3 regions of the Pseudazoarcus sp. NS20 genome follow, and region 2 is predicted to be linked to each of the others. Evidence: predicted binding sites of a transcription regulator. Region 2 holds the regulator's gene; each other region holds the start of a gene.
The links. The regulator FNR, encoded in region 2, switches genes on or off when oxygen is low (the NO sensors DNR and NnrR bind a similar motif). The targets are predictions, from matches to a motif close to TTGANCTAGNTCAA.
Positions count from the first base shown of each region.

Region 1 (3,272 bases), on a different contig from region 2:
CTTGCTCGCGCTCTTCGGGGCCATCGCACAGCAGCAGGTTGGCAATGCCCTCTTCAGTGACGATGTGGGTCAGATCGTCGCCATACACCATCACCGGCGGCAGGGGCAGGCCGAAGGATTCCTGCAGCGCCCAGGCGTCAAGCCGCTCGACAAAGGTCGGGCTGAGCCCCTCGCGGAAGGTCTCGACGATCTGCACCACCAGCTTGCGCCCACGCGGCATGTGATTGCCACGCTGCGCCTCGGCGCCGGCCTTCAGCCACGGCTCGCTGCCATGACGCCGCCCGCGCGATTCGGAGCCGAAGTTGGGCGCGCCGCCAAAGCCGGTGATGCGCGCCAGCGTGGCGGTCGATGAATTGCCTTCGAGATCGATCTGCAGGGTCGAGCCGATGAACAGGTCGGAGTAGTGCCCGGCGAGCTGGCAGAAGATGCGGTTCGAACGCATCGAGCCGTCGCGGCCGGTGAAGAACACGTCGGAGCGCTCGGAGACGTAGCGCTCCATACCCATCTCCGAACCGGCACAGTGGATGCCTTCGACGAAGCCCGACTCGATGGCCGGAATCAGCGTGGGGCACGGGTTCACCGACATGTAGCGACAGATCTTGCCGCGCAGGCCCAGCGATTCGGCATAGGTCGGCAGGATCAGCTCGATGGCGGCGGTGTCGAACCCGATGCCGTGATTGAGCCGCGCCACGCCGTATTTCTCGTAGATGCCGCGGATGACCATCATCGCCATGCGGATCTGCACTTCGGTGATGGCCGCCGGGTCGCGCGTGAAGATGGGTTCGATGTAATACGGGCGCGGCGCCTCGACCACGAAGCTGACCCAGTCGCCGGGCACATCCACGCGCGGGACCTTGTCGACGATGCGATTCACCTGCGCGATCAGGATGCCCGACTTGAAGGCTGTGGCCTCGACGATGGCCGGCGTGTCTTCGGTGTTGGGGCCGGTGTATAGATTGCCGTCACGGTCGGCGGCATCGGCGGCGACAAAGCTCACGTGCGGCGTGAGGTCGCAGAAGTAGCGGCTGTAGAGTTCCAGGTAGGTGTGGATGGCGCCGACCTTGATGCGGCCCTCCTTCACCAGCCGCGACAGGCGCAGCCCTTGCGGGCCGGAATAACAGAAGTCCAGCCGTTCGGCGATGCCGCGCTCGAACACGTCCAGGTGCGGCGCCAGCGCAATGTTGGACTGCACGATGTGCAGGCCGTGCAGCTTCTCGGGCGAGGCACTCGCCAGGCACTCGGCCAGAAAATCGGCGTGCTTCTGATTGTTGCCCTCGATGCACAGCCGGTCGCCGGGCTCGATGACGGCCTCCATCAGCGCCACCACGTCGGCCGCCGCCACCAGCTTGCCGTTGGCGATCGCAGCAGCGCGCGCCATGCGGGCCTCGTAGCGCTTGCGCAGCACCGACCAGTCTCGCTCTGCGACGTCGGCCGATGCCGGCGCCGTCCCTGTCTCTTGCGTCATGCCTCACCTGCCTTCAGCTGGCCCCGGGCGGAGCTTCAAGTGGGATACTTCTAATATATTACTTGTATTGTGTCGCGGGAGAGACGATCACGCAAGCCATCCATGCAGATGAACAGCCATTGATTCAGATCAACTGACATACCAGGATCATCCCTCAGCATGTCCTCACGCATTTGCCGCGCACGCTCACGAGGACCGCAACATGACCCATCCCGAAAACCCCGCACAGCCGCCGCCACCGCGCTCGCTGGCGGACTTCATCGGCTGCCACGCCAGCATTGTCGGACACCTCGACACGCTGGGCGAGCTGAACCAGCTGCTGGCTGCTGCGCGCCGAGCGCGCGAACGCGCAGCCACTACCCTTGAAGTGTTCGAAGACTTGATCGTGAATCACCACGAAGAGGAAGAGCGCGAGCTCTTTCAGGCGGTGTGCAAAGCCGCCGCCGCGGGACGGGAGCGTGAAGAGGTGGTGGCGCTGACCGAGCGCCTTAGCACAGATCATCGACGGCTCGAAGCGCACTGGAAAGCCGTCCGGCCGGGGCTGGAGCGGATTGCGGCAGGTGGCACGGAAGCACTCGATCTCGAGGCCGTGCTGCGGCTGGTAACCGGATATCAGACCCACGCCCATTTCGAGGAAACGCGCTTTCTGCCCCTGGCCAGCCGCGTGCTGGGCCGGGCCGACCCCGAGCTGGCACAACTGGGCCATGCCCTGCACATCCGGCGTGCGATGAAAACCACCCCGACCTTCACCTGAGCGGCGCACCGCCCTCAGGCGGGTTCGTTGAGCCCGAGCAGGCTGGCCAGCGTGGGGGCCTCTTCGCGGCGGTCGAAGCAGATGCTGCGTTCGAGCGCTTCCAGGTGGGCCTGCATCAGTCTGGTGGCACCGGCCGCGTCGCGGCGCTCAATGCAATCGACGATGTGTTCGTGTTCGTCGTGCTCGCAACTGGCGTTGCCCGGCGGCTCGTACAGCGACACCACCAGCGCGCAGCGCGAGATCAGTTCGGCCAGATAGCCTTCGAGTACCGGATTGCACGCCAGCGCCGCCACCTGACTGTGGAAGGAGCTCGCCAGACGTGCCCACGCCGGCTGGTCGAAGCGGTGCATGGCTTCGTGCTCGCTGCGCAGATGGGTGCGCAAACGTGCGATGTCGGCCGGGCTGGCGCGCTCGGTGGCCAGCGCCACCAGTGCCGCCTCGACCGCACGCCGCGCCTCGAACACGGCACGGATCTCGTCCGGCGTGGGTACCGCAACCACGGCACTCTGATTGGGGCGCAGGCTCACGATGTGATCGTTGGCGAGCGCCTGCAGCGCCTTGCGCACCACCGCACGGCTGACCTTGTAGAGCTTGGCCAATGAGGCCTCGGGCAAACGCGTGCCGGGGATCAGCCGGCGATCCATCACGGCATCGAAGATCGAGCTGTAGATGCGCCGCTCGGCATCGCCGTTGCCGCGCGAGCTGGTCGAGGTGGCTTCGCGCACCGGCGTGCGCTGCCGTGCGGCCGGCTTTGCGGCAGGAGTGCGTGAGGTACGTGAAGTGCGTGGCATGCTCGTGTCGTGCGGTTCAGTGGGCGGTCGGCCAAGGTTCGAATCTTATCAACCCGGAGGCATTTCGGCCGCGTTCGCTGTTGCGGGCTGAATTCCAAGCGCATCGACATGCCGGCAGATGGCCCCCGGCGTGGTCATCCAGATCAGGCCGTCGTCACGCAATGCCGCAAGACGCTCCAGTGCGCGCCGCATGTGACGCAGGCGGTGCGGCTGGCCTACAAGGTAGGGATGCAGCGCCAGCCCCATCACCAGCGGCTGCGAG
Region 1 is NZ_BAAKIY010000001.1:920,026-923,297, reverse strand. Features, by position in the region: gene mdcA (malonate decarboxylase subunit alpha) at 1-1,465, opposite strand, end outside; gene AC6H0W_RS04240 (hemerythrin domain-containing protein) at 1,668-2,219, shown strand; gene AC6H0W_RS04235 (GntR family transcriptional regulator) at 2,234-3,010, opposite strand; gene AC6H0W_RS04230 (polysaccharide deacetylase family protein) at 3,059-3,272, opposite strand, start outside.
Region 1: AC6H0W_RS04240 (hemerythrin domain-containing protein) is a predicted target of FNR. The motif match lies at 1,585-1,598, and genes of this name have one in related genera.

Region 2 (3,272 bases):
GCAAGCCGGCTTCGACCAGAGCCTGCGCATGCCGCTCGTCAACGGTGAGTACAGTGCGCCCATCAAGCCGCTTACGGTCGGGCGGTGGCAGTTGCAGATCGAGGACCCGGAACGGGTCTGGCGCCTGCACGGCGATTTCCGCGTGCCGGACAACATCGAAGTGCGCATCCTTCCATACGACGTTGATTAACCGGGATTTCCGGCACATACTGAAATCAGAAGTGGCGGAGTTTGCGCATGCCGGCCGGCGAAGCGGGCAGCGCGAGCAAGGGAGTCCGGTCGTCGTGCGAGGGGGAATCGCAAATGATCAAATGGATCCTGGTGCTGTGGCCATCGTTTCTGGTTGCCGGTGTGGCCGTGAGTCTGTTCTTCACGCTGATCAATCCGCGTGAGTTGTATCTGTTCGGAGAAGTGGTCGAGTTCTCGGCGATCACGACGTATTCGATCGGCTTCTTCGGTTTCTGGCTGCTGTGTGCGTCTTCCAGCCTGCTCACCCTGTATCTGGTGGGTCGCCCGAGTGCAGCGCGTCCGCGCGCTGCGGCATCCGGCCCGCACATCAAGCGCAGGGCAAAGCCCATGCGCAGTGCGCGCGAGCACTTACCTCACCATCACGCACACGGATGAAAAAAACGGCCCGAAAGGGCCGTTTTCGTTTGTGATGCTCAGCGGTAGATGAGTACCGGAATCTTGCTGTGCGAGAGCACTTTCTGTGTCTCGCTACCCAGCAAAAGCCCTGCGAGCCCTTTGCGACCGTGCGAAGCCATGAAGATCAGATCGCAGGCATGTCGCTCGGCGGCTTCGATGATGCCCTCGTAGGGCACTTCAGACACCACGGTTTCGGTATCAGCGGTAACGCCGAGGGCCTGCGCCGCAGCGCTGGCCCTCTCGAGGATGGTCTTTGCCTCGGCGGCTGAAGACTGCGCGAATTGTTCCGGCGTGGTAGGGTCGATCAATGCGCCTTCGCCGTAGATCGGCATCGGGAAATCCGGCTGGGCGTAGTAGAAGGTGATGCGGGCGCCGACTTCGGAAGCGAACTTCACCGCTTTTTCGACGGTTGCCTGTGAAAGTTCGGAGCCATCGGTGGGTACGAGTAGATGCTGGAACATGGCGTCACTCCGGTATTGAATCTTGATGACTTCATTATAGCCACCGTCCGCTGCGCCCCATGGGGCCTTTCGCCGGGCATCGAACTCAATGAGCGCGCTTGCAGGCTGAAGCGCATTGCCAGAATCTGGCTGTGAGCCCGGTGTGGAGGCGCAGGCGTGGCGGGGCCGAGCTTCAGCGCGTGCCGGATTGCTGGATCAGGCGGCGCAGGCCAGGCAGGTCGAGGATGCAGATGTGCTTCTGCTGCACCTTGATGAGGCCTTCGTCCTGAAAGCGCGAGAAGGCGCGGGATACGGTTTCGAGCTTGAGCCCCAGGTAGGAGCCGATCTCGTCGCGCGTCATGCGCAGGTGGAATTCGGCCGGCGAGAAACCGCGCGCATTGAAACGCTGTGACAGATTGAGCAGGAAGGCCGCCAGACGCTCTTCGGCGCGCATCGAGCCGAGTAGCATCATCACGCCGTGGTCACGCACGATTTCGCGGCTCATGACCTTGTGGAATTGGTGCTGCAAGCCATCGACTTCACGCGCGAGGTCTTCGAGCTGCGTGTAGGGGATGACGCACACTTCACTGTCTTCCAGTGCCACGGCGTTGCACGAGTGGTTTTCGGTGCTGATGCCGTCCAGCCCCAGCATTTCACCAGTCATCTGGAAGCCGGTGACTTGCTCGCGCCCGTCTTCGAGCAGCACGTCGGTCTTGAACCAGCCGATGCGGATGGCGTAGATGGCCTCGAAGGCGTCGCCCGAGCGATACAGGTGCTGGCCCTTGCGCACCTTGCGGCGTGCGCCGACCAATTGATCGAGGCGGTCGATTTCTTCTGCGCTCATGCCGACCGGCAGGCACAGCTCGTGGAGGTTGCACTGCGAGCAGGCTGCACGCATGGCCGTGGCGCTGACTGGAACCGTTGCTTTCGTCACTGCTGCCACTCGCTCCAATGGGTAAGCCGGCTGTTTGCACACGTGTTTGATACACGTCAACGCAGCTTGGTCGGGAATGCTGGATCGTGTGCCCAATGCCGGAAATCACCCACATGGACATCCAGAAACCAGTTGTTTTCGATCCTCAACTGATTCGTCGTTTTGACGTCAGCGGACCACGGTACACATCGTACCCCACGGCCGACCGCCTTGTTGAGGCCTTCGACGCGCAAGCGCTCAAGCACTGTTTGCGCAAGCGTAACGTGGGCGGTGTCGCGCGCCCCTTGTCGTTGTACTTCCACATCCCCTTTTGCAACACCATCTGCTATTACTGCGGCTGCAACAAGATCATCACCAAGGATCACGGCCGTTCGTCAAAGTATCTAAAGTATCTCGCCAAGGAGGTGGCGCTGCAGGCGGCGGAGCTGGGGGGCAGTCGTCAGGTGACACAACTGCACCTGGGTGGTGGGACTCCGACCTTTCTGTCGCATGACGAGCTGCGTGCCCTGATGGCGTCGGTGCATCAGCATTTCACGCTCAAGCCCGGCGGTGAGTATTCCATCGAAGTCGACCCGCGCAAAGTCGCTTCTGAGACCGTGGCCTTGCTGGCCGAGTTGGGCTTCAATCGCATGAGTCTGGGCGTGCAGGATTTCGACCCCGATGTGCAGTACGCCGTGAATCGTGTGCAGAGCTTCGACGAGACCCGCGCGGTGCTGGAGGCCGCGCGTGCCAACGGTTTCCGCTCGGTCAGCATCGATCTCATCTACGGCTTGCCGAAGCAGAACGTAATGCGCTTCAACCGCACGCTGCAACAGGTTATCGCACTGGCGCCCGACCGTGTCTCGCTCTACAGCTATGCCTATCTGCCGGCCCTGTTCAAGCCGCAGCGGCGCATCGACGCCGACAGCCTGCCCAGTTCAGAGGGCAAGCTCGACATCCTGCAATTGGCCATCCGGCGGCTGACCGAGGCGGGCTATGTGTACATCGGCATGGATCACTTCGCACGTCCCGACGACGAGTTGGCCGTGGCGCAGCGGCAGGGCCGGTTACACCGCAACTTCCAGGGCTATTCGACCCGGTCCGAGTGCGATCTGCTGGCCTTCGGCGTTTCGGCGATTGCCAGCATCGGGCCGGCCTACGCACAGAACCACAAGCGCATCGAAGATTATTACGATGCGCTCGATCGGGACGAACTGCCCGTGATGCGTGGCATCGAGCTGTCTGCCGACGACGTGTTGCGGCGCGCCATCATC
Region 2 is NZ_BAAKIY010000004.1:314,346-317,617, forward strand. Features, by position in the region: gene AC6H0W_RS13260 (FixH family protein) at 1-190, shown strand, start outside; gene AC6H0W_RS13265 (hypothetical protein) at 304-624, shown strand; gene AC6H0W_RS13270 (universal stress protein) at 663-1,106, opposite strand; gene fnr (fumarate/nitrate reduction transcriptional regulator Fnr) at 1,279-1,983, opposite strand; gene hemN (oxygen-independent coproporphyrinogen III oxidase) at 2,133-3,272, shown strand, end outside.

Region 3 (3,272 bases), on a different contig from region 2:
CTGCAGTAGCTCCAAGGCCGCGGCATCGCGATCCACGGCTTCCACCTCACAGCCTTGCGCCGCGAAGAGGCGCGCATGCCGCCCGCCTCCGCACGCCACGTCCAGCACCGAGGCGCCTCGCGGCACCAGCGGGATAAAACGCGCCACCCAAGCCGACGGGGCCGCTTGCGCGGCGTGACCGCCGGCGCTCATGCCACACCTCCGATGCACAGCGACTTGAGTTCGAGATACTCGTCGATCCCGGCGTGTGCTCCCTCGCGGCCGACGCCGGACTGCTTGATGCCGCCGAACGGAAAGACCTCGCTGGAAAACACACCGGTATTGACCGACACCATGCCGAATTCGAGCGCTTCGGACACGCGGAACACGCGGCCGACATCCCGCGTGAAGAAGTACGCCGCAAGGCCGTATTCGGTGTCGTTGGCCATGCGCACTACCTCGTCTTCCGACTCGAAGCGGAACAACGGCGCCACCGGGCCGAAGGTCTCCTCACGCGCCACGCGCATGGCAGGCGTCACCTCGGTGAGCACGGTGGGCTCGAAGAAGGTGCCACCACGCTCGTGGCGTTGCCCGCCCAGCACGGCCTTGGCGCCGTGCGACAGCGCATCGGTGACGTGCGACTCGACCTTTTCGATGGCCGCATCATTGATCAGCGGGCCGATATGCACGCCCTCTTCGGTGCCGGCGCCCACCTTGAGCTTGCGCACGGCCTCGGCCAGGCGCCGCGCAAATTCGTCGTAGATGCCGGCCTGCACGTACATGCGGTTGGCGCACACGCAGGTCTGGCCGGTGTTGCGGAATTTCGAAGAGATCGCGCCCTTCACGGCCAGATCGATGTCCGCGTCGTCGAAGACGATGAACGGCGCATTGCCACCCAGCTCCAGCGACAGGCGCTTGAGGGTCGGCGCGCACTGTTCCATCAGCAGACGGCCGACCGCCGTCGAGCCGGTGAAGGAGAGCTTGCGCACCGTGGGGCTGGACGTGAGCACCCCGCCGATGACTTTTGAATCCCCCGTGACGACGTTGAACACGCCTTTGGGAAAGCCGGCCTTTTCCGCCAACGCGGCCAGCGCAAGGGCCGAGAACGGCGTCTGTTCGGCCGGCTTCACCACCACCGTGCACCCCGCGGCCAAGGCTGGTGCCACCTTGCGGGTAATCATGGCCGCCGGGAAATTCCACGGCGTGATAGCGGCGCACACGCCCACCGGCTGTTTGATCACCAGCAGACGGCGGTCGGCGGCCGGTGTGGGGATGATTTCACCGTCGATACGACGCGCCTCTTCGGCGAACCACTCGACGAAGGAGGCGGCATAGCCGATTTCGCCGCGCGCTTCGAACAACGGCTTGCCCTGCTCGGCAGTCATGATGGCGGCGAGTTCGTCGGTGGCTTCGACGATCAGGCGGAACCACTCGCGCAGCAGCGCGGCGCGGTCCTTGGCAAGCGTGGCGCGCCACGCCGGCAGCGCGGCATCGGCCGCGGCCACGGCACGCTCGGTTTCCGCCGCCCCCAGATCCGGCACGCTGCCGATGCGCAGACGCGTGGCCGGGTCCTGCACGTCGAAGCGCTGGCCGTTGTCGGCATCGACCCATGCGCCATCGACAAAAGCCTGTTCGCGGAAAAGTGCGGTCTGTTTAGCTTTAGTCATCGTTGATCCATCTCATCGAAGCAATGCGAAGCTTCATTCTAGGGGCTCTTCCCTCCCGAACGGAGGCCCCGCTTGCAAATGCAAACACACCCGGATGCTGCAGCCGCGCGACGCGGGGCGGACGAGTCGGCTATCATGGTTCGCCGCATTGCACCATGCGCCTCGCGCACTGCCCACGCATGAACGAGACCCATTACCTCGCCCCCCTGTTTCAACCCCGCGCCATCGCGGTGATCGGCCCGAGCTTCGACGAGAACTCGATCGCCCACATCGCCGTCCGCAACTTGCGTGAAAGCCGTTTCCGCGGCCCGATCACCGTGGTTTCCAGCGACACCAGCAGCGTGCACGGCGTGAGTTGCGTGCGCTCGCTGAGTCAGGCCAAAGGCCCCATCGACCTTGCCATTCTCGGCACGCCGATTGAAGAAGTGCCCGCCTTGCTGGCCGACTGCGCCGCTGTCGGCGTGCGCATCGCCGTCCTGCCCGCGGGCTTCGTCGATCCGCCCGAGCAACGCAAGGAAGCCGCACGCGCGCTGCGCGAGGCCGCACGTCGTCACGGCATCCGCCTGCTCGGGCCGAACGCGCTGGGCGTGATCCGCCCCGAGATCGGCCTGAACGCCAGCATTGCGCACACCATGCCGCGCAATGGCTCCATCGGCCTGCTGTCGCAGTCGGGCGCGCTGGTCACGGCGGTGCTCGACTGGGCCACACCCAACGGCATCGGCTTCTCGGCAGTCGCCACGGTGGGCGCCAGCCTCGACATCGATTTCGGTGACGCCCTCGACTATCTGATTGCCGACCCGCGCACCGAGAGCATCTTTCTCTACATTGAACGCATCCGTGACCCGCGTCGCTTCATGACTGCGCTGCGCGCCGCGGCGCGCATGAAGCCGGTGCTGTTGCTCAAGGCCGGCCGCCATCCGCAGGTGGCGTCGGCGATTCACGATCTGGTCGGCACGCTGCCGGGCAGTGACGCGGCCTTCGACGCGGCCATCCGGCGTTGCGGCGTGGTGCGTCTGTACAACCTCAACCAGTTGTTCGCCGCCGCGGGCGGGCTGTTCGCGGACTTCCGGCCGCGCGGCAACCGGCTGGCCATCATCACCAACGGCGGCGGGCTGGGTTTCATGGCGGCTGACCGCGCCGCCGACCTGGAAATCCCGCTGGCCGACTTCGCCCCTGCAACGCGTGAGAAACTCAGTGCACTGCTCGGCGAACGCTGGAACGGCGGCAACCCCATCGACCTGGGCCGCATCGCCGACGCCGACACCTACCGCGAAGCGCTGCAGGCCGTGCTCGACGGCCCGCACGTGGATGGCGTGCTGGTGATGCTGTCACCGCAAGCCACCACCCGTCCGACGCACATCGCTCGCGCCGTGGCCGAACTTGGCAAATATGCCAGCAAGCCGCTGGTGACATGCTGGGTGGGCGATCAACACGTGCGCGACAGCCGCGACGCCTTTCACAAGGCCGGCATCCCTACTTTCCCGACGCCCGAGCCGGCCGTCGAGCTGTTCAGCCACATCTCGGCGTACTACCGCAACCAGAAGCTGCTGATGCAGGTTCCAGGCCCGCTGTCGCACCTTGACGCACCGGACATCGCGAGCGCCTCGCGCATCATCGCTGCCGCGC
Region 3 is NZ_BAAKIY010000003.1:315,780-319,051, reverse strand. Features, by position in the region: gene AC6H0W_RS10210 (class I SAM-dependent methyltransferase) at 1-192, opposite strand, end outside; gene AC6H0W_RS10205 (NAD-dependent succinate-semialdehyde dehydrogenase) at 189-1,646, opposite strand; gene AC6H0W_RS10200 (bifunctional acetate--CoA ligase family protein/GNAT family N-acetyltransferase) at 1,826-3,272, shown strand, end outside.
Region 3: AC6H0W_RS10200 (bifunctional acetate--CoA ligase family protein/GNAT family N-acetyltransferase) is a predicted target of FNR. The motif match lies at 1,649-1,662, and genes of this name have one in related genera.